DNA from 3 places in the Ectothiorhodospira sp. 9100 genome. Region 3 is predicted to be linked to each of the others. Evidence: riboswitches for the same ligand, from Rfam matches in the RefSeq annotation. Region 3 holds a riboswitch; each other region holds the start of a gene.

Region 1 (7,560 bases), on a different contig from region 3:
GGCTCAAAGGTCACCGGCGGCGGCAGCCCCTCCGGCTTCCACACCAGCTGGGCGGCTGCGGCCTCCAGTCGCGCATCGAGATCCGCGATCTCCTCGGCCTGCACCAGGCCCAGATGCCGACTGGGCAACGCGGCGTCGGCGGACTTGGGCAGATAACCAAAGGCGGTGAGGTGTTCGGGCAGGCATTCCATGAGCATGCCGTAATGTCGCTCTCCACTGACGCGATTGGCCAGCACACCGGCAAAGGGCACATCGGAGCGGAAGGTGGACAGACCATGGGCCAGGGCACCGAAGGTCTGGGCCATGGCGGCGCCGTTGATGGCCGGCATCACCGGGATGCCGAACCGGGCAGCGATGTCGGCGCTGGAGGGTCGCCCGTCGAACAGACCCATCACGCCTTCCACCAGGATCAGATCCGACTCGCCCGCCGCCTCATACAGGCGTTGCCGGGCGTCTTCCTCGCCGGTCATCCACATGTCCAGGGTGTGCACCGGGTGGCCACTGGCCTGCTGGTGGATCATCGGGTCAAGGAAATCCGGCCCCGCCTTGAACACCCGCACCCGCCGGCCCTGGTTACGATGGTAGCGCGCCAGCGCCGCCGTCACCGTAGTCTTCCCCTGACCGGAGGCCGGGGCGGTGATGAGCAGGGCTGGGCAGTGGTGGGTGGTCATGGTCGGCCTCGCAGATTCACATCGTCGCCCTCACCCCAACCCCTCTCCCGCAAGCGGGAGAGGGGCTCATGATCCCTTCGTCCCCCGGGAGCAGCGGGATTCCAGACTCCCCTCCACCTGGAGAGAAGCAAGAGTCCAGACTCCCTTCTCCCCTCGGGGGAGAAGGGCCGGGGATGAGGGGCGGCGGAGGTCACTGTTGCTGGTAGTTTAACGTGACGAAGAAGGCGCGGCCGGGTTGGTTGTAGTCGACGTAGTAGGAAGAATCTTGAGTAAAGTCATAGACACGACTTCGCGTGGTCACGTAATCCTTATCAAGAACATTATCCAGTTTTGCATTCAAGGTCCACTCAGTGGAAATGTTATAGGATGCCCGGAGATCAACAAGCGCAAAACCGCCAAGACGATCCTCATTCTCTTTATCATTGAACCGATACCCCTCCGCTGTCACCGTTGCTCCAACAGAAAACCTGTTCCAGTATCTATCCAGATCCAGACGCCCAGAATTCTCAGGCCGACGTTCCAGCTTTTTCCCCGTATCGCGATCTTCGTGATCAAGATGAGTTAATGCGGCACGGAACGACCAATAATTCACTTCAAGGCCAGCTTCAAGCTCGACACCACGAATTCTCGCGTTGTCAATATTTTCAACAGGAAACACAGGGATGAGATCTTCAATATTCGTCTGGAAGAGCGCCACATCCCCATAATAGTTGCCTGACGAATACCGAACGCCCGCCTCAAAGGTCTCAGAACGCTCAGGCTTAACGTCTTGATTTCCGTACCCAGGATAGTAGAGCTGATTGAATGTCGGCGCGTTGAAAGCGGTACCAACACTGGCACGTCCACTCCAATCGCTGGCAAGTTGAATTCCCAAAGCCATCTGCCCCGTCGTTTCAGTCCCAAATGCCTCGTTATCGTCATGGCGTAAGCTGAGTGCAATGTCGTACTGCCCAACATCGGCTTGCCACTGCCCAAACAACCCCACATTATCGCGACTGGTTTGGGAGAAATCCTCAGAGGCCGTAACACGGTCCTCCAGGTAGTCCGCGCCCAAGGTCAATATATGTTCCTGTCCAATAAAAAAATCATTCTGCAGAGATATTAGGTTTCTAGCCGTATTGAACTGTGAGTGCGAAACGCCACGCCTATTTAACTCATCGCGGCTATGGGCAAGAGATAAGGAACTAAACCACACATCAGTCACTTGACCGCGAAGCCCGAGCTGAGCGGCGCCGTGACTAAACCGATACCAATCTTTTTCGGTGGCATCAAATTCTGTTTCACCTTCAGAATGGAACACCGTAGCAAAAAATTCCGGCCCTTCAGCTATATCATGTGACAAGCTCGCAGTCACCGATGTATTCTCGTAACCGTCCCGACCGTCGTCACCTACCCCGTCCTGAACGTTGATTCCATCAGTTGACGAATGATTAGCTGAGAAGTTGTACCGTGTACTCTCATTCGCCCCCGATACACCTGCGCCAATTTCCCAAGCATTGAAAGATCCTGCACCGAGATGCGCCCGGACTCGCGCCGGCCCATCCCCTTTCTTGGTGAATACCTGTATTACGCCGCCGATGGCATCTGAGCCATAAAGACTGGTCCTTGGCCCGCGCACAATCTCGATACGCTCTATCTCAGATGGAGGCAAAAACTGCCAAGATGCGCCACCCGTGGTTGCTGATCCCATCCGCACCCCATCAACCAACAACAACGTGTGATCGGAATTGGTGCCACGCATGAAAATGCTGGTGCTCTTGCCGAAAGCCCCATTCTGACTCACACCAATCCCAGCCCGCCCTCTCAACAAATCCACAAACTCCTTCGGCTGCAACCGCTCGATCTCCTCCCGGTCGATCACGGTGACGGAGGCCAGGGTCTGGTCGGTGGTCTGGGCTGTGCGGGTGGGGGTGACCAGGATGGGGTCCAGTTGGGCCAACTGTTCCTGGGCGCTGACGAAGGAAGGGATGGCCAGCAGCACGGCTGCCGGCAGGAAGGATCGGGTTTGCATATCTGTGCTCTCCGGTGCGCCGCCCGCGCACCTGTGGTTGGGCCAGGATGCGGCACGAGGAGAGCAGCGGATCGATCAGGCCCGTGGGTGCGTGCGCACCGCAAGGCGAGATCCGCCGGAATGAGACCCGAAAAGACGAGCCGCGCAAAGCCCTCCGCAATGCCGCGTGAACGCATCAGGCCGGTCTCCGGGCTTGCGGACGGGTCATCATCTGACCGGGTCAAGGCACCTTCCCACGCTTGCGCGCAGTGGCTTTCCGCCTTGCCTGGGCTCCTGCTGTGACGTGCAGAAACCCTCGTCTCGCCTACCGTTGCGGGGGCAGCGCCGGACTGATCTGCTGAATCTGGCAGACGTACCGGCTTCCCGTTTCACCAGACGGATGTCAATCATCTGGCACCTGAAGCGAGGCCGTATCATACGCAAACGATTGTGGATATTCCAATATGGACCGCAGGGGTTACTGTCAGAGCAGATGGATATCCATGCACCTGAGGCGCGCCTATTCGGAGCCCCCCCCCGAACGCAAGCCCCAACGCGTCCGGTCTGCCTCCGGGGTGGATTTCTGGAGGCGGGTGTTCGCCGCATGGATGCGGCGGTCAAGCCTACAGGGACGTATTCACGGCGTCCCGCCGCAAGAAATGCGCCCCGGAGGCAGACCCTGTGCACGGCGCAAAGCCCTGGCACCCTGGAGGCAGGCCCTGGGCATACTGCAAAGCCCTGGCACATGGGAGGAAGGCCCTTGGGCACGGGAAAAAGCCCAGGCACACAGGAGGCATCAGGACCATTCGCGGCCGAGGGCCGCTCCTACAAGGCAGCGGACGCTGGCAGGGTTGGATACCGGTGGGTCCGGAGGGTCCTGCAGGTGGCCAGCAACCGCATCGCTGTTATGATGCCTTCCTTTCAAGCGCCCGACCCCAACACCATGAGACGCCCCCACCACATAAGCCATACCCCGCCATTTCCCCGCAAATGGGCACAGATAGCCGCAATTTGCATCCTTCTTATCACCGCTTCAGCGACCACACAGGCTGACGCGGAACCCGTGACGGCCACCGATGACCGGGGTCGGGAAGTGCATCTGGAGGCACCGGCCAAACGCATCATCAGCCTGGCACCGCATATCACGGAAAACCTGTTTGCCGTGGGCGCCGGCGAACAGATCGTCGGCACAGTGAACTACAGCGACTACCCAAAAGCCGCCGAAGACATCCCCCGGGTGGGGAGCTACAAACAACTGGACCTGGAATCCATCCTGGCTCTGGAACCGGACCTGGTGGTGGCCTGGGAGAGCGGCAATGTGCGGGCGCAGCTGGAACGCCTGGAAGCCCTGGGTTACCCCCTCTACTTCAGCAACCCACAAACCTTCGAACAACTGGCCTCCGGCCTGGAACGCCTGGGACGCCTCACCGGCCACCCGGCCGGCGGTGACAAAGCCAGCGCCCAGGTCCGCCACACCCTGGGGGAACTCGAGGGCCGGTATGGCCAACAACCGCCCGTCACCGTCTTCTATCAGGTGTGGGACCGCCCACTGATGACCCTCAATGAGGAACACCTCATCTCACAAGCCATCCGCCTCTGCGGCGGCCAGAACATCTTCGGCCACCTGGACACCCGGGTCCCGCGCCTGAACCGCGAGGTCATCCTGGCCGCCAACCCCGAGGCCATCATCGGCGGCGGCATGGGCGAGGACAATCCGCAATGGGTGGAAGACTGGCGACGCTGGTCCGACATGACTGCCGTAAAGCGAGACAACCTCTTTTTCATCCCCCCCTCCCTGATCCAGCGGGCCACGCCGCGCATCCTGGAAGGCACCCGGATGATCTGCGATTTCCTGGAAACCGCCCGCGAACGTCGCGTGGAGAGCGATGAGTGACGCGCCTGGCGTTCATCCTGGCCATCCTGCTGGGAGGCTCACTGGTCGCCGTGATCACGGCCGTGGCGGTGGGCAGCGTACCGCTCACCCCTGCCGAGACCCTGGCGGTACTGACCGGCGGCGGCGAGCCCCTGCATCGCACCCTGATCCTGGAGTTGCGCCTGCCCCGCACCCTGGCCGCCTTTGCCACCGGTGGACTGCTGGCAGTGGCCGGCGCCTTGATGCAGGTTCTGCTGCGCAACCCGCTGGCTGACCCCTATGTCCTGGGCCTGTCGGGCGGAGCGGCAGTGGGCGCCCTGCTGGCCATGCTCGCGGGCCTGGGTACCGTGGTGGTTTCGGGGTCGGCCTTCATCGGCGCGATGATCTCCACCCTGATTGTCTTCGGCCTGGCCCATGGCACCGGCAGCTGGACCCCCACGCGCCTGCTGCTGACCGGCGTGGTGGTCGCCGCTGGCTGGGGTGCCTTCATCAGCTTCATGCTGGCCGTCAGCCCCACGGAGGAACTGCCCGGCATGCTGTACTGGTTGATGGGGGATCTCTCCCACGCCCGCAGCCTCTGGCCTGCCTGGACGGTGCTGGTGATTGTGGTACTGGCCGCCATGCCCCTGGGACGCAGCCTCAACGTGCTGGCCCGAGGGCCCATGCAGGCAGCGGCCCTGGGTGTGGCGGTGCGACCGCTGGAGTGGACCCTCTACATTGTTGCCGCCCTGGTGACGGCAACAGCAGTGACGGTGGCGGGCAGCATCGGCTTTGTGGGCCTGGTGGTGCCCCATATGCTGCGTCTGGTGCTGGGCAATGACCAGCGCATCATCCTCCCAGCCTCGGCCCTGGCGGGGGGCATCCTGCTCACCCTGGCGGACACCCTGGCACGCACCATGATCGCCCCGCAGCAGTTGCCGGTGGGGGTGATCACGGCGATGCTGGGCGTGCCGGTGTTTCTGTATCTGTTGCACAGGAGCAGGTAATCATGGAGCCCCTCCCCCCCCTACTGGAACTGGTCGACCTCGTCGTGGACATCCCCGGCCGCGCCGACGGTGCGCCCCTCAACCTGGGGGTGCGCGCCGGCGAATGCTGGGGTGTGCTGGGCCCCAACGGGGTGGGCAAGAGCACCCTGCTGCACACCCTGGCCGGACTGCGCCCGGCGCGGCACGGGAGTCTGCGGCTGGAAGGCAAACCCATCCACCAACTCCCCCGGCGTCAGATCGCCCGGCATCTGGGGATGGTCTTTCAGGATCGCCAGGATGGCTTCCCGGCCTCCGTGCTGGAAACCGCCCTCATCGGCCGACACCCCTACCTGCGCGCCTGGGAACTGGAATCCGCCGAGGACTACGCCGCCGCCCAGGACGCCCTCGCCCAGGTAGACCTCACCGGCATGGAAGAACGCCCCATCGCCACGCTCTCCGGCGGCGAGCGCCAGCGGCTGGCCATCGCCACGGCACTCACCCAGGACCCTCAGGTGTTTCTGCTGGATGAGCCCACCAACCACCTGGACCTGCACCATCAGGTGGAAGTGCTGGACATCGTCCGCGGGATGATCACCCAGGGGCGTGGGGCCATCCTCACCATGCATGATGTGAACCTGGCCGCCCGCTATTGTGACCACCTGCTGCTCATGTACCCTACCGGTGAGGCCTGCTGGGGAACCACCCGGGACATGCTGATGCCAAAGGCGCTGGAAAAGTTGTACGGCCAACCCCTGGCCACTGGCGAAGTGGACGGCATGCCGGTCTTCCTGCCGCTGGGGCGCTAGATTTTGATCTTTTCCTTGGCCTTGTCATCAACTGCATTAGTAGAATGAATCCAAACCCATCGCGGCCCCGCCGAATCCAGTCGCACGCCAACAAGGATTTCCGCACCTCCAATGAATCTCTCCCGACCGGTTCGCCGCTTCCTGCCCCTGATCCTCATCGCCCTGGGCATCCTGGGCTTCATCCTGCTCATGATCACCCGCCCGGAACAGCCGCCTCGCGAGGTGGGCGAGCGGTCATGGCGGGTAGACGTACAGCAGGTGGAACTGCAAACCCTCTCGCCTCAACTCACCCTGTATGGTCACGTCACCTCCCCCCGGGCCGCCAGCCTCAGGGCCGCGGTGGAAGCCGACGTGGATCAGGTGCCTGCCGAGGAAGGACGACGGGTCAAGGCAGGCGATACCCTGGTGGAGCTGGATACGCGCGAACTGGACCTGCTGGTGGACCAGCGACAGGCCGACCTAGATGAACTGCGGGCCCAATTGCGCGCTCAGGAGCGCAGCCATGTCCGGGATCAGGAAGCCCTGGAACGGGAACAGACCCTCCTGCAACTGGCCCAACGCGCTCTGGAACGGGCCCAGAACCTGGAACGACGCAACGTGGGCTCCCCCACCGCCGTGGACGATGCCCGGGGGGCCCTGGAGCAACAGGCCCTGGCCTTGGCCAACCGCCGACTGGCCGTGGACGACTTCGAGACCCAGCGGGAGCAGATCCAGGCCCGCGTGCACCGCGCCGAGGCACTGCTGGAACAGGCACAACTGGATCTGGAGCGCAGCCACATCACGGCGCCCTTCGACGCCCGCATCTCGCAAGTGCAGGTGGCACCAGGAGACCGGGTGCGCGTAGGGGATGCCCTTGTCGCCCTGTATGACCTGGAGGCACTGGAGGTGCGCGCCCCCATACCTGCCACCTACATGCCCCGCGTACGGGCGGCCCTCGATGAGCAGAGCACACCAGAGGCCACCGGACATGTGGATGGTCTGGAAGTCCCCCTCACCCTCACACGACTGGCCGGCGAAAGCCCCACAGGAGGGGCCGGCGTGGAAGGCATCTTCCGGGTCGACTCCCGGGCCGGAGAGATCCCCCTGGGCCGCTTCATGACCGTGCGCGTTTCCCTGCCCGAACAAACGGACGTGATCGCCCTGCCTTTCGAAGCCCTGTACGGCCTGGACCGCATCTACCGACTGGAAGAGGGGCGCATGCGCCGTATCGGCGTGGAACGCCTCGGCGAGTGGACCGCCCCCTCGGGTGATGAAC
Region 2 (7,560 bases), on a different contig from region 3:
TGACCACCAGAAGCCGGTGGGTGGGCGCTGGAACTTCGACGCCGACAACCGGGCCCGCTGGCCGGGGGAACCTCCTGCCCCGGACTGGCCATGGATACCCACGGATGTCTCGGCACTTTGGCAGGAGATCGTTGCCGCCGGAGTGCGCACCCTGGGGGAGCCTGGTGCCGATGCGCTGGGCTGGCCGTTGACCCGATCCCAGGCGCGCGCGGGGTTGCAGGTGTTCATCAAACAGGCCTTGCCGCATTTTGGTCGTTTTCAGGATGCTATGAGCACCCGGGAGCCGTTGCTGTTCCATTCGGGGCTTTCGTTCGCCCTCAATACCAAGATGCTGCATCCACGGGAGGTGATCGATGCGGCGCTGGAGGCCTTTGAGGCAGGCGCGGTGGATATCGCTGCCTGCGAGGGATTTGTGCGCCAGATCCTCGGTTGGCGCGAATACGTGCGAGGCGTCTACTGGGGGCGCATGCCGGACTATGCGCAGACCAACGCCCTGGATGCCCGCCGGCCCTTGCCCCGCTGGTACTGGATCGGCGAGACCGACATGGCCTGTCTGCGTCATGCCATTGGGCAGTCCCTGCGCCTGGCCTATGCACACCACATCCAGCGGCTGATGATCACCGGCAACTTCGCGTTGCTCGCGGGGGGTGACCCGGACGCGGTGGATGCCTGGTATCTGGGGATTTACATCGATGCCTTCGAATGGGTGGAGATGCCCAATACCCGCGGCATGAGCCAGTACGCCGACGGCGGCCTGGTGGCTAGCAAACCCTATGCCGCCTCGGCCAGCTACATCAAGCGCCAATCCGACTACTGCAAGGGCTGCCGGTACGCGGCGACCCGCCGCCATGGCCCCGATGCCTGCCCATTCAATGCGCTCTACTGGGATTTCATGCTCCGCCACGAGGCAGATTTTGCCGCGAACCCGCGCATGGCCATGCCCTACCGCGCCTGGCAGCGCATGGACGAGTCCGAGCGCGATGCCACGCTGACCCATGCCCGTTACTTGCTTGAGTGGCTGGACACGTTGTGAGCGCTTACGCGCTGAGTGGCTATGCAATGCGGGATGACCACGGCGAGGATCTGCTCGTGCTGACGCGGGCCTTGTCGACTTTGGCGATCACTGAGGACTGCTTTGATCGTCTGTTCGCGGCGGACCCGCTAGAGGTTGGCGCCGGTGAGCGCGGCACCCCTTGCGCTCCGCTTACAGCCCCTTCCACAGGCCAGACTGCTCCCAATCTTGTGCCCAGGCAATGATCCGGCTGGCCTCCATGGGCTTGGCAATGCCAAACCCCTGTACGATCGGACATCCCATTTTCATCAGGACACGCGCCTGGTTATCCGTTTCCACCCCTTCCGCTATCGCTTCCAGCTGGAACGAGATGGCGAGGCTGACCACGCTCTCCACAATGCTGAAATCTTCAGGATTTTGCAGCATGGTGCCGACAAAGCTCTTATCGAGCTTCAATGTGTCCAGGGACAGGCGCCGCAGATGCACCAGCGATGAATAGCCGGTACCGAAGTCATCCAGAGCAAATCGCACGCCCAGGTTGCGGCAGTCACGCATGGCCTGTGCCGCGCGTTGCCAGTCTTCCACGGCGGCGCTTTCCAGGATTTCAATTTCCAGGTCACCCGGAGCCAGGCGAGGATACTCCTGAAGCTTCTCCTCCAGACGCCGGGCGAATCCAGGTTGCAGCAGATGTGTTGCCGATACGTTGATGCTGACGGGGATGCTCTTTCCCAGGCTCCGCCAGGTATCCATCTGACGCAAAGCCTCGGTCAGCACCCAGTCACCCAGCTGGAACTCCAGGTCCGTCCCGGCGGTCTGCGGCAGGAAGGCGTCAGGGGACAGGAGTCCCCTGTCCGGGTGGTACCATCGGATAAGGGCTTCGGCACCCCTGACCCAGCCGCTTTTGAGATCCACCTTGGGTTGGTAGAACAAGGCGAACTCTTCCTGCTCAATGCCTCGCAGGATGCGCTGACGTTCATCACGAAGTGCTTGAACTGCCTGAGTCTGCGAAACATCAAATACGGAGAAGGTCCCTCTGCCTGTCTGTTTGGCTGCACACATGGCCTGATGGGAGTGTCGTAGCATGGTGTCTGCATCGTCTCCCTGGCTGGAGAGCACAACCCCCATGCTGGCCGTCAGGCCCAGACGCTGGAGTTCATCATCCAGCGTCTGGGGCAGGCTGGATTGCATTTTTTGCGTGAGGCATCGGATCTGGTCAATCCCGGGCTGTAGTTGAGCCACGACAACGAACTCGTCTCCACCGAGGCGGGCGACCATGTCGCCCTTGCGAAGGCAGGATTTCAACTGCTCCGCCACCCTGCGCAGGATTCGATCCCCTGCTTCGTGGCCAACACGTTCGTTGACCTGAATGAAATCATCCAGGTCCAGGGTGATCACTGCCAGGTGGAGTCCCTCTCGCTGGCAGTGAGCCAGTGAGCGGTTCAGGTGTTCCATCAGTAGATGGCGGTTGGCCAGTCCCGTCAATGGATCGTAATGGGCGAGAAAGGCGATACGCTCCTCGGTACGCCTTTTGTCGGTCAGGTCACTGAGGACAGCCACATAGTCCATTTGACCATCCTCCCCGGGTACCTGGCTGATGGTGGTCCACTGGGGATACTCTTCGCCATTTCTGCGTCGATTCCAGATCTCCCCCTGCCAGGTACCGGCGTGAATGATGTCTCGCCACATGGCCTGGTAGAAATCCGGTGTATGTCGGCCCGACTGGAGCAGGCGAGGGTTGTGCCCGAGGACCTCCGGGGCGGTATAACCGGTAATCTGCGTGAACGCCCGGTTCACGGATAGGATGCTGGCTTGCGAGTCAGTGATGATGATGCCTTCCTGAGCGTTATCCATCGCCCTGGCTATACGGGCCAGATCGCGCGTTCGGGATTCCAGTTCAGCCTGGGCACGTTTGACGGGTGTCAGGTCCGTGTGTGCTCCCAGCATTCTCACCGGTCGTCCTTGATCATCCCGAATGGCCATACCCCGACAGCGAATCCAGAGCGTCGAGCCATCGCGGTGCGTGTAGCGGATAATCTGATCAAAGGGGTGTTCGGGGTTGGCAAAATGCTCTTCAAGCGCTTGATGGACGACCTTCAGATCTTCCGGGTCTACCAGGGATTGCCACTCCCGGGCCAGCGGCTGTTTGGTGGCTGGATCCTGCCCCAGCATGGTCCAGAAGCCATCGCTCATCCATTCATGATCCGGGTGTTCAATATCCCAGAACCAGATCCCGTCCAGCGTGGCTTTCTGAAGAAAATCAAAGCTCCGAGCATCCTTGCGGATGAGTTCGTAGAGTTCCTGTTTCAGGTAATGGTCAGGCACGTCCATGCCTGTCATTCCCCGCCCGTGTCCAAGGGTTGAGATGGGCGGCTCTCGGAGACGGTGATTGCGGGCTCAGAAACTGGACGGAATGGGCTATCATCTTGCGTCAGTGCCCCGAAAACTTGGGTTTGTGTTTCAAGCGAGGTTCTCTTGTCCAGGGTGATACCCAGTCCGACCGTTGATTTCACCCATCAGAACCACCGGTTCAGGTTGGATGCGGAGGGCGTACAGCAGTTCGAACACCATCGAGAGGAACTCATTCGCTTCTCCAGCCATCGTATCACGGCTCGGTTTCCGGAATTCTACGCCGACGGCGGGGCGTTCGGATCAGACCGATGCCGTGAAGAGCTGACCTTTTTACTGGAGTTTATCCGTCCGGCACTGGTTTTTGGCATCCATGAACCCCTGGAAGACTGCCTGCAGTGGCTATCGTCCCTCCTGCTCCGGCGAGGTTTGTCGACTGGCGTTGTCTTTCATGCCTTACAGGAAATGGAGGGTTGCCTGTCGCGCTATCTTTGCGCGGACAATCGGGCGAGGATGAGCGAACTTTTCGCCCATGCTGCTCGTGTTCTGGAGAATGCCAATACCTCGGGTGTTATTGAAGCATCCAAAGTGACCGTGGATCCGGTCGCCGATCAGGTCATGCAGGCACTGATTGCTGGCGACCGCCGCACCGCCACAGCACTCCTGGAAGAGGCGATGGACAGGGGCGATACCCTGATCGAGGCTGAGCATGAGTTGTTGCAACCGGCTCTGTATGAGGTTGGCAAGGAGTGGCATGCCAATCGCCTCACGGTAGCCGAGGAGCATCTGGCCAGCTCCATCGCACAGGATGTGATGGCTCAACTGCTGCTCAGCCGACCCTCATCCACCTCGAACGGGATGCGGTCATTGTTTGCGGCCCCTCCCGGCAATCGGCATGTCATTGGTTTGCGGATGATTGCAGATGCGTTTGAGATGTCGGGCTGGTCCGTGCAGTTTCTGGGAGCGGATGTGCCTCGAAACTCCCTGTTGGGGCAAGTTCGCCGATTCGACCCCCATCTTGTGGGGCTGACGGTCTCGTTGCCTCGTCATCTCTGGGCCGTGCGTGAATTGATTGAGGAGATTCGCCAACACCAGGTGGGGCTGCAACCCCTGATCCTGGTGGGTGGTAACCTGATCAACAGGGTGCCCTCCCTGGCCATGGTCATCGGTGCGGATCTCTGGGCCGCCAACGCCCGTGATGCCCTGAAACTGGTGGGCGATGTCCAGGTATGGGGGTGCTGAGCACCGGTCTTGAACAATCATCCCGATGAGCCACGCCTGTTGTTTCCCACCCCTAATCGCTGATCACCACCTGATTTGAGGCAGATTATTCCCCCGGTGAGGGAGTCGGGACGGTGGCAGGGTGTGGGTGGGCTCTGTGGGGAGATGTCCAGATTGATTCACCGGGACTGGTAGACTGGGGCGTGCCAGGGCATGATTTGAGGCCTACCCAGTCGAAGTCCGGCGCGTCCTCTGCAAGGCAGATGTAGACCAGCCTCGCCAGTTCGCGGCAATGGCCGAAGCCCGCCAGGAATGAGATTGACAGCCAGACGATGACGGGGCATAAAGCACGCGTGATCGGTTCCATCCTTTCCCGGGATGGAGGCAAGAGGGAACGCGGTGGGGTGTCTTGATACCGAATCCGCGGCTGTCCCCGCAACTGTGAGCGGCGAGTCCGGCTGAAGATGCCACTGGAGCGATCCGGGAAGGCCAGCCAGGGCGGTGAACTGCGAGCCAGGAGACCTGCCGGTTATGCGCATGCCCTTGGGCGTGCGGTCATCTGGACGCCGGGGAAACGCGTCTGGCATGGGCTCGTCTTTCTGTTGCCGCGCTCCCGCCAAATCTCCCCGTCCGTCTTTTCCAAGCGTGGCGCGAGCGCTGCACGCTGCACGATCGAAAGAGGACGTACATGCCCCTTCGCACAACCCTTCTTGCGGCAGTTGCCGCCGCCGCCCTGCCGATAACGGCATCGGCACATTTCCTGCTGAGTTACACCGAACAGGCTGTGATCGAGACGCCCGGCGAAATCCCGGTCAAGCTGATCTTCTGGCATCCCTTCGACAATGGATATGTAATGGATCTCGCCATGCCGCGCGAGTTCTACATGATCCACAACGGCGAGCGCACCGACCTTATTGATACGCTACAGCCCGCGCCTTTCCAGGGCGTCGAGAATACGGGCGAAGCCTTCATTGGCTCTGTCCCGATCCGCCGGTCGGGCGACTACGTTCTGGTGACCGTGCCCGAGCCCTATTACGAGGACTCCGAGGACATCTATATCCAGCAGATCACGCGCGTTTTTCTGAACCGCAACGGCCTGCCCACGGATTGGGACGGCATCATGGGCCTGCCAGCCGAGATCCAGCCGCTGAACCGCCCCTACAACGTGTTGGTGGGTTCAACCTTCACGGGCCGGGTTCTGTCGGAGGGCGCGCCTGTCGCAGATGCCGAGATCGAGATCGAATACATGGCGTCCGAGCCCGAAATTGCGGGCGGCACCACAACAGAGCCCACCGTCACCCCGCCCGCGGGCGGCACGCTGGTCGCGATCAGTGATGCCAACGGGTATTTCACCTTCGGCATTCCGACCGCCGGCTGGTGGGGCTTTGCGGCACTTGGTGCAGGTACCGAAACCGAGTTCGACGGCAAGGAATTGTCCCAGGACGCGGTGATCTGGATCCACGCGACCGAGCTGGAGTAAGGTTATGCATATCGTCGACGGGGCGCTTGCTAACGAGGTTGTCATAGGCGGCGCCGTGCTTGCCGTGGGCGGGATCGCGCTGGGGCTTCGGCAGCTGACGCTCGAAAAGATCCCGGCGGCGGGTGTGCTGTCGGCCGCGTTTTTCGTAGCCTCTCTCATCCACGTACCGATCGGCCCGTCGTCGGTGCATCTGGTCCTCAATGGCCTGGCCGGGCTTATCCTCGGCTGGGCCGCCTTTCCCGCGCTTTTCGTGGGGCTGCTGTTGCAGGCCGTCTTCTTTGGCTTCGGTGGCCTGACGGTACTGGGCATCAACACGCTGAACATCGCGCTCCCCGCCGTGCTGGCGGGGATCATCTTCGGCCCACTGATCGCGCGTGCCACGCCGGTGGTGGGCGCGGTCTGGGCAGGGGTCGGCGGGGCTTTCGCCATCGCCGCCACGACACTTCTGGTGGCGATATGTCTTGTGATGTCCGGCGATGCATTCGTGCCCGCCGCGAAGTTCGTCTTCTTCGCCCATATCCCGGTGATGGTCATCGAGGCGCTGCTGTGCGCCGCTGCAGTATATCTCGCGCGTCAGGTCAAACCAGACCTCTTCGACACGATAAAAGGAACATGGGCATGATCCGCAGGTTTTTCCTCGCGCTTGCGCTTGTTGCCCTGCCCGTGGCAGGGCTGGCCCACAACGTCATCTCCTCCGTCTTCCCGGCCGGCAGCGACATCGAGGGCGAGATCGGCTTTTCCAACGGCGAGATGGCGGTCGATTTGCTGGTGGAGGTCTTCGACGCCGGAGGGATCAAACTGGGCGAGACCATGACCGACCAGGATGGTTTTTTCCTCTATACCCCCACCGAGGCTGTGACCCATGTCTTCCGGGCCGATCTGAGCGCGGGCCATGTCGCGGAGATGAGAATGCCGGCTGCAGACGTCGCTGCCATCATGGGCGTCGCAGCGTCGGAGCCCGACCCTGTGCCTGAGGGGACGCCCGAGGAACTTGACGCAGGCACAGTCACCATTGCCGCTCTGACGGACGAAGAACGCGCCGCCATCGCCGAGATTGTGCGGCGGGAGATGCACCCGCTCAGACAAGAGATTATGGCCTACAAGAACCACAACGATTTCCAGTCGATCCTTGGCGGGATCGGCTATATCGTCGGCCTCTTCGGGCTGGGCTTCTACCTTGCGGCCCGCCGCAGGCTGGCAGCCTGACCCATGGCGCACGTGCTGTCGCCACAGCAGGCCGCGCTGTGTCCGACCGGGGAGGTTCCCGGCTGGCTTGAGTCGGTCGATCCGCGTTTGCGGATCGTGGTAGCAAGTGTCTATGCCATCGCCGTCGTTGCCGGTTCGCGGCTGGACGTGCTGGCGCTCGCCTTCGTGTTCTCTATGGTGCTACTGCTCGCCGCGCACCTGCCGCTGCGGCAGACGCTGACACGAATGGCGGCCATGGACGGCTTTATCCTGTTCATGCTTGTGATCCTGCCCTTTTCGGTCTCCGGCGACCCGG
Region 3 (7,560 bases):
GGTTTGCCGCGATTTTGCCCAGGTGGGTATTGCACTGTGCCGGAGTCTGAGTATCCCGGCGCGCTATGTGGTGGGCTATCTGCATCGGTTGGAACCCATGGATCTCCATGCCTGGTTCGAAGCCTATGTGGGCGGGCAGTGGTTTACCTTCGACCCCACTCAGGCGGAAACGCAGGTTGGACGGGTACGTCTGGGGTATGGTCGTGATGCCTCCGATGTGCCGGTGTTCAACCAGTTTGGCCCCTTGGTGATCCCCTCTCGCATGGACGTATTCGTGGAGCAGATCGAGGATCTGACCCACTGAGCTGATCGCCCCCTCCCCTGGGTTGCCCCGTTAGCGAGGTTGTCCCAAGGGCGGCAGCGGGGTGGCATTCACTCCAATGGTTCCACTTGATGCAGCTGCAGACTGCGCCCTTCTTCGGGGGCGTAGTGAAAACGGCCTGTCACCTTGACGGTCTCACCCAGGTGAGGGGCGATCATATCGTCCGGTTCAACCCCCACGCGACGCAGTTGCTCATCCTCGATCCAGTAGTGCAGGGGGTCCTCCACGTAGCGCACCACACCCTGAGTGGTGATCATTTGGCCATCATGGCTGGCGGGTTGGGACGCAAGTACCATCAGGGGGACTTGCGCGGCGGGCTCCTCTCCACCGCAGGCTGATAGCATCAGCCAGGTGGTGGCGGCGGCGATCAGGGGTAGGGAACGGGCGAATCTCATAGGAACTCCTTAAGGAGGGGAGGGTAGGGGGTTGGGTTAAGCCCCGGCGTTTCGTTGCAGCCATCGATCCAGTTGATTGGCAAAGGCTTGCCGGTCACCCTGGCTGAGGGCTGGCGGGCCGCCGGTGTCGACGCCGCTTGCCCTCAGGGTGTCCATGAAGTCTCTCATCTGCAAGCGTTGGCGGATTGTGTCCCGGGTGTACAACTCACCACGCGGGTTGAGTGCCTGTCCCGCCTTGTCCAGTACCTCGGCGGCCAGGGGGATGTCGGCGGTAATGACCAGGTCCCCCGAGGAGATCCGGCGCACGATTTCGTTATCCGCCACATCGTAGCCGGATCCCACCTGTAGGGTTTTGATAAAGGGTGAACGCGGTACCTGGATGAATTGGTTCGCTACCAGGGTGACGGAGATTCGGGTGCGTTGTGCCGCACGAAACAGGATCTCCTTGATCACCACGGGGCAGGCATCCGCGTCCACCCATATGCGAGGGCCGGGGTCGTGTGTGGCGGGTTGAATGGATGTCATTGCACCAGTGTAAACCACATTTCTGTTCAGGATCCCCTGTGATTGCCCTGACTCCCTGCATCCAGGGGGTGAAGCCCCCCTGGATGCAGGGGAGTTAAAGGGGGACTTCAGAGCGGGTTGCCTTGGCCTGGCATGCCCGAACCGCTTTGACCAGGTCGTCATTCGGGGCGGGGGCATGCCCCCAGCCATCCATATGGATCAACTGCTCCAAAGGCAATCGAGGGCGCCAGCCTGCGGCTTCCAGTTCAGGTTTGTCGTGGAAGTGGCTGACACGGCCAATACACAGATAGGCCACGGGGACGATCTCGTCAGGTAGATTCAGTACCTCGCGGATGTCCTCCGGCCGAAAGATGCTCACCCAGCCCACGCCCAGCCCCTCGCTGCGGGCGGCCAGCCACAGGTTCTGCACGGCGCAGACCACACTGTAAAGGTCCATTCGGTGGTCGTGGGTGCGACCAATCACCACCGGGCCGGCACGCTCCCGGTCGCAGGTGATGCACAGATTGATGGGGGCATCCAGAATGCCCTCCAGGCGCAGACTGCGGTAGGTTTCCTGTTTCTCGCCTTCGAACATCCCCGCTGCCTCTTCATTGGCACGGGTGAACGCCTGATGCGCCCGATCCTTGATTTGCGGATCCTTGACGACCACGAAACTCCAGGGCTGCATGTAGCCTACCGAGGGAGCAAAGTGGGCCGCCGTCAGGATCCGGGCCAGCATATCATCGGGCACCGGGTCGGGCAGGAACTGCCCTCGCACGTCCCGCCGGCAGAGCATATTGCGGTAGATGGCCTCGCGTTCGGCCTGTGTGAAACGGTGAGGTTCGTGGTTTGAATCACCAGCCTGCATGTTATTCCCCTTGTTCAAGCAGGTGGGACGGCAGCCCGGCCTTGCTGCCGCATAATGAAGCTGTCGGGCCGGTCTTCTGACTCGGGTTCGTCCCGTGGAAACGCCTTCCCGCGCATGGCAGTGGCATGATGTCTCCGCGGTCCCCCTCACAGCGCTGGGCGCGTTGCGGACTCGGTGATCGTGGATCGATCACCCCACCGCATTCCCGATTCTCCCGTGTAAAAACGGGCACCCGACAGCCGATGATGAATGGCGGGGTGCAGTATAACGGATAGTCTGCCTGGTTCGGCAGGATGTCCCGGGTGGAAACCGGTGCCCCATTTTCCAAAACCTGTCGGTATACTGACCGCATGGATGCGCCTACATTTGCCGTCACCGATGGCCCCCTGCTTCAACTGACTGGATTGCAATCCGATCACATGGGGCCGGTTGATTTGTCACTGGCGCTTGGCGAACTGTTGCTCATCGCCGGGCCCTCCGGAGCCGGCAAGTCGCTGCTGCTCAGGGCTATTGCCGATCTGGATCCCCTTCGTGGCCAGGTATGGCTGGACAACCAGTTGCGGGAAACCATTCTCCCCGCCCTTTGGCGCCGCCAGGTGGGGTATTTGCCGGCAGAGCCCGTGTGGTGGGCGGATACCGTGGATGCGCATTTCACGGGAGTTCAGGACGACTGGCTGGAGCAGTTGGGGTTCCAGTCGGACGTGCGCCAATGGGAGGTGGAGCGCCTCTCCAGTGGCGAGCGTCAGCGCCTGGCCCTGGCCCGGATGCTCGGCAATGGTCCTCGAGTGTTGCTCCTGGATGAGGCCACGGCCAACCTGGATCCTGACAATACTCTGCGCATGGAGTCCCTGGTCAGGAGATATATGACTGAACGACAGGCCGGCACCATCTGGGTCAGCCATGACCATGAGCAGCGCCAGCGACTGGGTGGCCGTCTGCTGATGATGGAACGGGGGCGGCTGGCCGAACCCGCGCTGGAAGCGAGGGCCTGAACATGGAGGTGATACATCTTTCCCCCTGGGATCTGAGCATCGCTACCCTGCTGGTCATGGCCTTGGCGCTGTTGACGAGTCGCGTGGGCATGGGCCTCTCCAAGGGCCTGCTGGTGGCAGCGGCGCGCACCGTGATCCAGTTGCTGCTCATCGGACTGGTGCTGACTACCTTGTTCGAGCACGCTGCCCTGCATTGGGTGGCTCTGATGGCGCTGATCATGCTACTGGTGGCGGGCCGCGAGGTGATGGCACGCCAGGCAAGGCGTTTTCGAGGCTGGTGGGGATACGGTATTGGCACCCTGGCCATGTTCACATCGGCCTTTACTGCCACGATCCTGGCCCTCACGGTCATCATCAGCCCCGCCCCGTGGTGGGAGCCACAGTACGCTATCCCCCTGCTGGGTATGCTGCTGGGCAATACCATGACGGGCATTGCCCTGGGCCTGGACCGGCTCACCACCACGGCCTGGCAGCAGCGGCGCATGATCGAAGGGCGTCTGATCCTGGGGCAGACCTGGTCCGAGTCCATTCAGGATATCCGCCGGGATGCCGCCCGCAGTGGTCTCATGCCCATCATCAATGCCATGGCCGCTGCCGGTATTGTCAGCCTGCCGGGCATGATGACCGGTCAGATACTCGCCGGTACCCCGCCCATGGAAGCCGTGAAATACCAGATCCTGGTCATGTTCCTGATCACCGCCGGCACGGGCTTTGGCACTTTGGGGGCTATCTGGCTGGGCGCCCGGCGCCTGTTCGACGAACGCGAACGTTTGCGGCTGGATCGGCTGGCTTGACGAGAATCCCGTGTCCGGGAGCAGTGTCATCAAGAGATTTGCCAGTCCACCACGGGGCGTTCGCTCAACAGCCATGACCCCAGCCCAGCGACCACGAGTCCAACCAGGGCGAAGAGCATGAAGGTGGTCACATGGCCTTCCGTGCCGACAAGCCAGCCGGCCAGTGGAGAGCCGGCAACCTGGCCGATTGAGGTGGCGAGCAGGGGCACGACCGGGCCAAGGGATGGCGCCTGCTCCATGATCTGGATACTCCTGACCAGGTAGAAACCGGTGAGAGTCATGTATCCCACGCCGAACAGGGCCGCGGATGACAGGGCCAGAGCAAAGTTGCCTGGATCCCAGGCCAGCAGCGCGATAGAAGCCGACATCACAGTGAGGCCGGCAGCATGGCTAAGGGCCGGTCCGAAGCGAGAAATGAGATCACCAGCACCGCCCCCCGCGATTCCTCCAATGCCCACGGCCAGCCACATCCAGGCGGTCTGGCTCGATGCCAGACCTCCAGAAGTGATCACCGCATCGGGCGCGAACACCCAGTAGGCCGCGCTGACGCACCCCATGGCAAAGGCCAGTGAACTCAGCCGCCCGATGCCAAGCCATTGCATGCGACTCACGGGGGGAGGCGCTGGGCGAGATGGTGACGCTGTGGCAGGCCGATCCTCCCGAGGCAAATAGACGAGGGTCGCCAGGGCGCCTATGGCAGCCAGGGCGGCGAACCCCATATAGGCGCTACGCCAGGCCTCTGCCCAGATCAGCACGGCCGGCATGGCAAGTGCGATGCCCAGGCTGGTGCTGGCATTGATGGTGGCATTCACCCTCCCGCGAAGATGGGGCACCACCACCCGGTGAACGGCCTCCGCCATGACAGGAGAGGACAACCCGGTGCTGATTCCACAGATCAGCACACCAACGGCCAGCAGCATGGATGTGGGTGCCTGGGCAATCGTGATCAGCCCCACCCCGGCCAGGGTGGCGGCTGTTAGCGCTGCGTGTCGTACCCCGAGGCGGCGGGTCATCCAGGGGGCGACAAGGATGGCGAAGACAAAACTCAGGAAGGGCAGGGCGCCGATGACCCCGGCCATGGTTGGCGTGATCGTCAGTTCGTTGCGCATTTCGGGCAGAAAGAGTCCGAATACGAAGCGAGCCAAGCCGTAGGTAATGGCGATGACCCCGCCGCCGAGGGTCGCCATGCCAAGAGGGGATAAGGGTTTCATCGAGTTTCAGTTTCGCTTTGCGCTGCCAACAGCAGGGTGTCAACGGCCGTCCGGGTGTCGGCCAGGGCCGCCTGTGTGCCCAGCAGGGCCACAGCGGTGTTGCTTCCTTCCAGTACCAAGAAAAGCCGTCGCGCCAGGCCGTCGTGGTGATCCAGTCCATCGCGGGCCAGGCTGGCCTCGAGGCGCGCCAGCAGATCGGCCTTGGCGGCAACCGCCAGGGCATGAATCTCGGCGCTGTGTTCGGCGAACTCCCCCATCGCCTTGACCATGATGCAGCCATGCTGGCTGTGGTTTTCCAGCCAGCGGCCATGGGCGTCCACCAGGGCCCGAGTGACCTGGCCCGGCACCACAGAGGCCGTTGCCGTATCGAGGCTGGCCATGAAGCGTTCATGACGCGTCGCCAGGACGGCGGCCACCAGGGCCTCCTTGGAGGCGAAATGGTTATAGAGCGTCATGCGCACCACCCCGGCGGCCGCCACGATGCGGTCGATTCCCGTGGCATGAAAGCCCTCTTCATAGAAGAGTCGCTCGGCGGTGGCGAGCAGTTGGTCACGTTTGGAGGCTGGCATCGAGGATCCTATTTATATAGATCAGTCTATATAAATATGAACGTCATGACTGGCGCTGTCAAAGGATTTCTTGGCCAGGTGCTTCCGGCAGGCACTGAGCGGTCCTTTTGAACTGGACGCAGCCTTGCTGCGGGGGCGTCTTGATGGCCGCAACGTCATCGTGGTCATTCGAATACGGGCTGTATCTCGCGCATACTCTCGACCCTGGTTCAGAAACTTCCCAGCCCAGTGCCCCATTCGCGTTTTCCGAGGACGACCCACCCCATGGCCACCGTCAAAAGTACCTGCTACGAGTGTGATGCCAACTGTGCCATCGACGTGACCCTCGATCCCGGTGGCGAGCCCGTGAAGATCGATGGCCCCGACTGCCCCCGATGTTATGTGCAACTGGATCGGCGCAACCATCCGGATCGACTGATCCATCCGCTGCGGCGGGTGGGGCCCCGAGGTGGGGGCGAGTTCGAGCGTATCTCCTGGGATGAGGCGCTGGACACCATTGCCGCGCGCCTGAGCGCCACGCGCGAGCAGCATGGTGCCGAGACGGTGGCCTTTTTCGCAGGCTACACCAAGGAGGCTCGCCCGCAGCTGCAGCGCCTGGCCCACGCCTTCGGATCGCCCAACTACATGACCGAGAGCGGTTGCTGCTTCTCCTCCACCAAGGTGGCGGAGGAGGTGACCTTTGGCACCAAGATCAAGACATCCTCCACGGTGGCCTCGGAGGCCACTCGCTGTCTGCTGGTGTGGTCCACCAACCCGCGCGGTTCCATTCCGCCGTTTCATCAGCATGCCCTGGCCCAGGCAAAACCCGGACGACCCATGATCGTGGTGGATCCGCGCGTCACGCCCCTGGCGGAGCAGGCCGAGGTTCACCTGCAGATCCGGCCCGGTACCGACGGGGCCCTGGCACTGGGCATGCATCATCTCATCTTCGTGCATGGCTGGCAGGATCAGGCCTTCCTGGACGAATGGGGTAACGGCGTGGAGGCTTTTCGGGATTATGTGGCAGCATTCATGCCGGAGCGGGTGGCGGCCATCTGTGGCATTGCGGTAGCGGATCTGGAGCGTGCAGCCCGGTTGTATGCCACCCATTCACCGGCGCAGATCATGCTTTCACCCACGTCTACGGTGCAGCACAGTAACGGCTTCCAGAATCACCGGGCCGTCATCCTGCTGGCTGCCGTCACGGGCAATATCGACCGCGAGGGCGGTAATCGCTTCTTCAATGACAAGGTCACCCCCAAGCCCATCGATCTGTTCGATCACTGCCTCAAGAACCTGCCACCGCGCATCGGCGATGAGACCTTCCCGGTGTGGACCCGTCATTGGCCGGCGGCGCAAAGCATGCTGTTGCCCGATGCCATTCTGGAGGGGCGGCCTCAACCCATTCGCGCGTTGCTGGCCATGGGTATCAACACGGTGATGTGGCCACACTCACAGCGCATGGAGCAGGCGCTGGGGGCGCTGGACTTTTTCGCCGCATCCGATTTCTTCCACAATCCCGCCACGCGCATGGCGGACATCGTCCTGCCTGCCGCCACCAATCTGGAACGCACGGCCTTGATCGCCTATCCGGGCTGCAACTTCCGTGGCGAACTGCGCTACAGGCGCGCCGCCGTCAAACCCCGTGGTGAGGCGCGCCCGGATGCGGAGGTCTTCCTGGATCTGGGGGTGCGCCTGGGGATGGCGGATCAGTTCTGGAATGGCAATCTGGAGGCCTGCTGGGCCGAAGCCGCCGAAGGGATCCCGGAAAGCATTCGTGAGCAGGTGTACAACGACCCGGATGGGGTGACCGTGTTTGCGGGGGTACTGGATGAGCTGGTGGAACATGGCTTTTTGGAGGGGGATCGCCAGTATCGCCTGAGGGGTTTCAAAACCCGGAGCGGCAAGGTGGAGTTCGATGCCGGG

What was found. Region 3 has a riboswitch for cobalamin ahead of bluB (5,6-dimethylbenzimidazole synthase). Riboswitches for the same ligand answer to the same signal wherever they lie in the genome.
Region 1: linked by a shared signal. The riboswitch ahead of LPW29_RS12115 (TonB-dependent receptor domain-containing protein) and the one ahead of bluB (5,6-dimethylbenzimidazole synthase) in region 3 are both predicted to bind cobalamin.
Region 2: linked by a shared signal. The riboswitch ahead of LPW29_RS14315 (DUF4198 domain-containing protein) and the one ahead of bluB (5,6-dimethylbenzimidazole synthase) in region 3 are both predicted to bind cobalamin.

The regions. Positions count from the first base shown of each region.
Region 1 is NZ_JAJNAN010000044.1:1,725-9,284, forward strand. It holds gene LPW29_RS12110 (cobyrinate a,c-diamide synthase) at 1-671, opposite strand, end outside; gene LPW29_RS12115 (TonB-dependent receptor domain-containing protein) at 862-2,682, opposite strand; cobalamin riboswitch at 2,844-3,098, opposite strand; gene LPW29_RS12120 (cobalamin-binding protein) at 3,605-4,555, shown strand; gene LPW29_RS12125 (FecCD family ABC transporter permease) at 4,552-5,520, shown strand; gene LPW29_RS12130 (ABC transporter ATP-binding protein) at 5,523-6,305, shown strand; gene LPW29_RS12135 (efflux RND transporter periplasmic adaptor subunit) at 6,417-7,560, shown strand, end outside.
Region 2 is NZ_JAJNAN010000071.1:1,438-8,997, reverse strand. It holds gene LPW29_RS14330 (cryptochrome/photolyase family protein) at 1-1,033, shown strand, start outside; gene LPW29_RS14325 (putative bifunctional diguanylate cyclase/phosphodiesterase) at 1,205-3,340, opposite strand; gene LPW29_RS14320 (cobalamin B12-binding domain-containing protein) at 3,494-4,600, shown strand; cobalamin riboswitch at 4,921-5,123, shown strand; gene LPW29_RS14315 (DUF4198 domain-containing protein) at 5,268-6,059, shown strand; gene cbiM (cobalt transporter CbiM) at 6,064-6,681, shown strand; gene LPW29_RS14305 (hypothetical protein) at 6,678-7,265, shown strand; gene cbiQ (cobalt ECF transporter T component CbiQ) at 7,269-7,560, shown strand, end outside.
Region 3 is NZ_JAJNAN010000011.1:47,916-55,475, forward strand. It holds gene LPW29_RS05450 (transglutaminase family protein) at 1-304, shown strand, start outside; gene LPW29_RS05455 (hypothetical protein) at 373-717, opposite strand; gene LPW29_RS05460 (YaiI/YqxD family protein) at 754-1,242, opposite strand; gene bluB (5,6-dimethylbenzimidazole synthase) at 1,337-2,089, opposite strand; cobalamin riboswitch at 2,139-2,340, opposite strand; gene LPW29_RS05470 (ABC transporter ATP-binding protein) at 2,440-3,081, shown strand; gene LPW29_RS05475 (ABC transporter permease) at 3,084-3,875, shown strand; gene LPW29_RS05480 (MFS transporter) at 3,905-5,086, opposite strand; gene LPW29_RS05485 (TetR/AcrR family transcriptional regulator) at 5,083-5,655, opposite strand; gene LPW29_RS05490 (molybdopterin-containing oxidoreductase family protein) at 5,920-7,560, shown strand, end outside.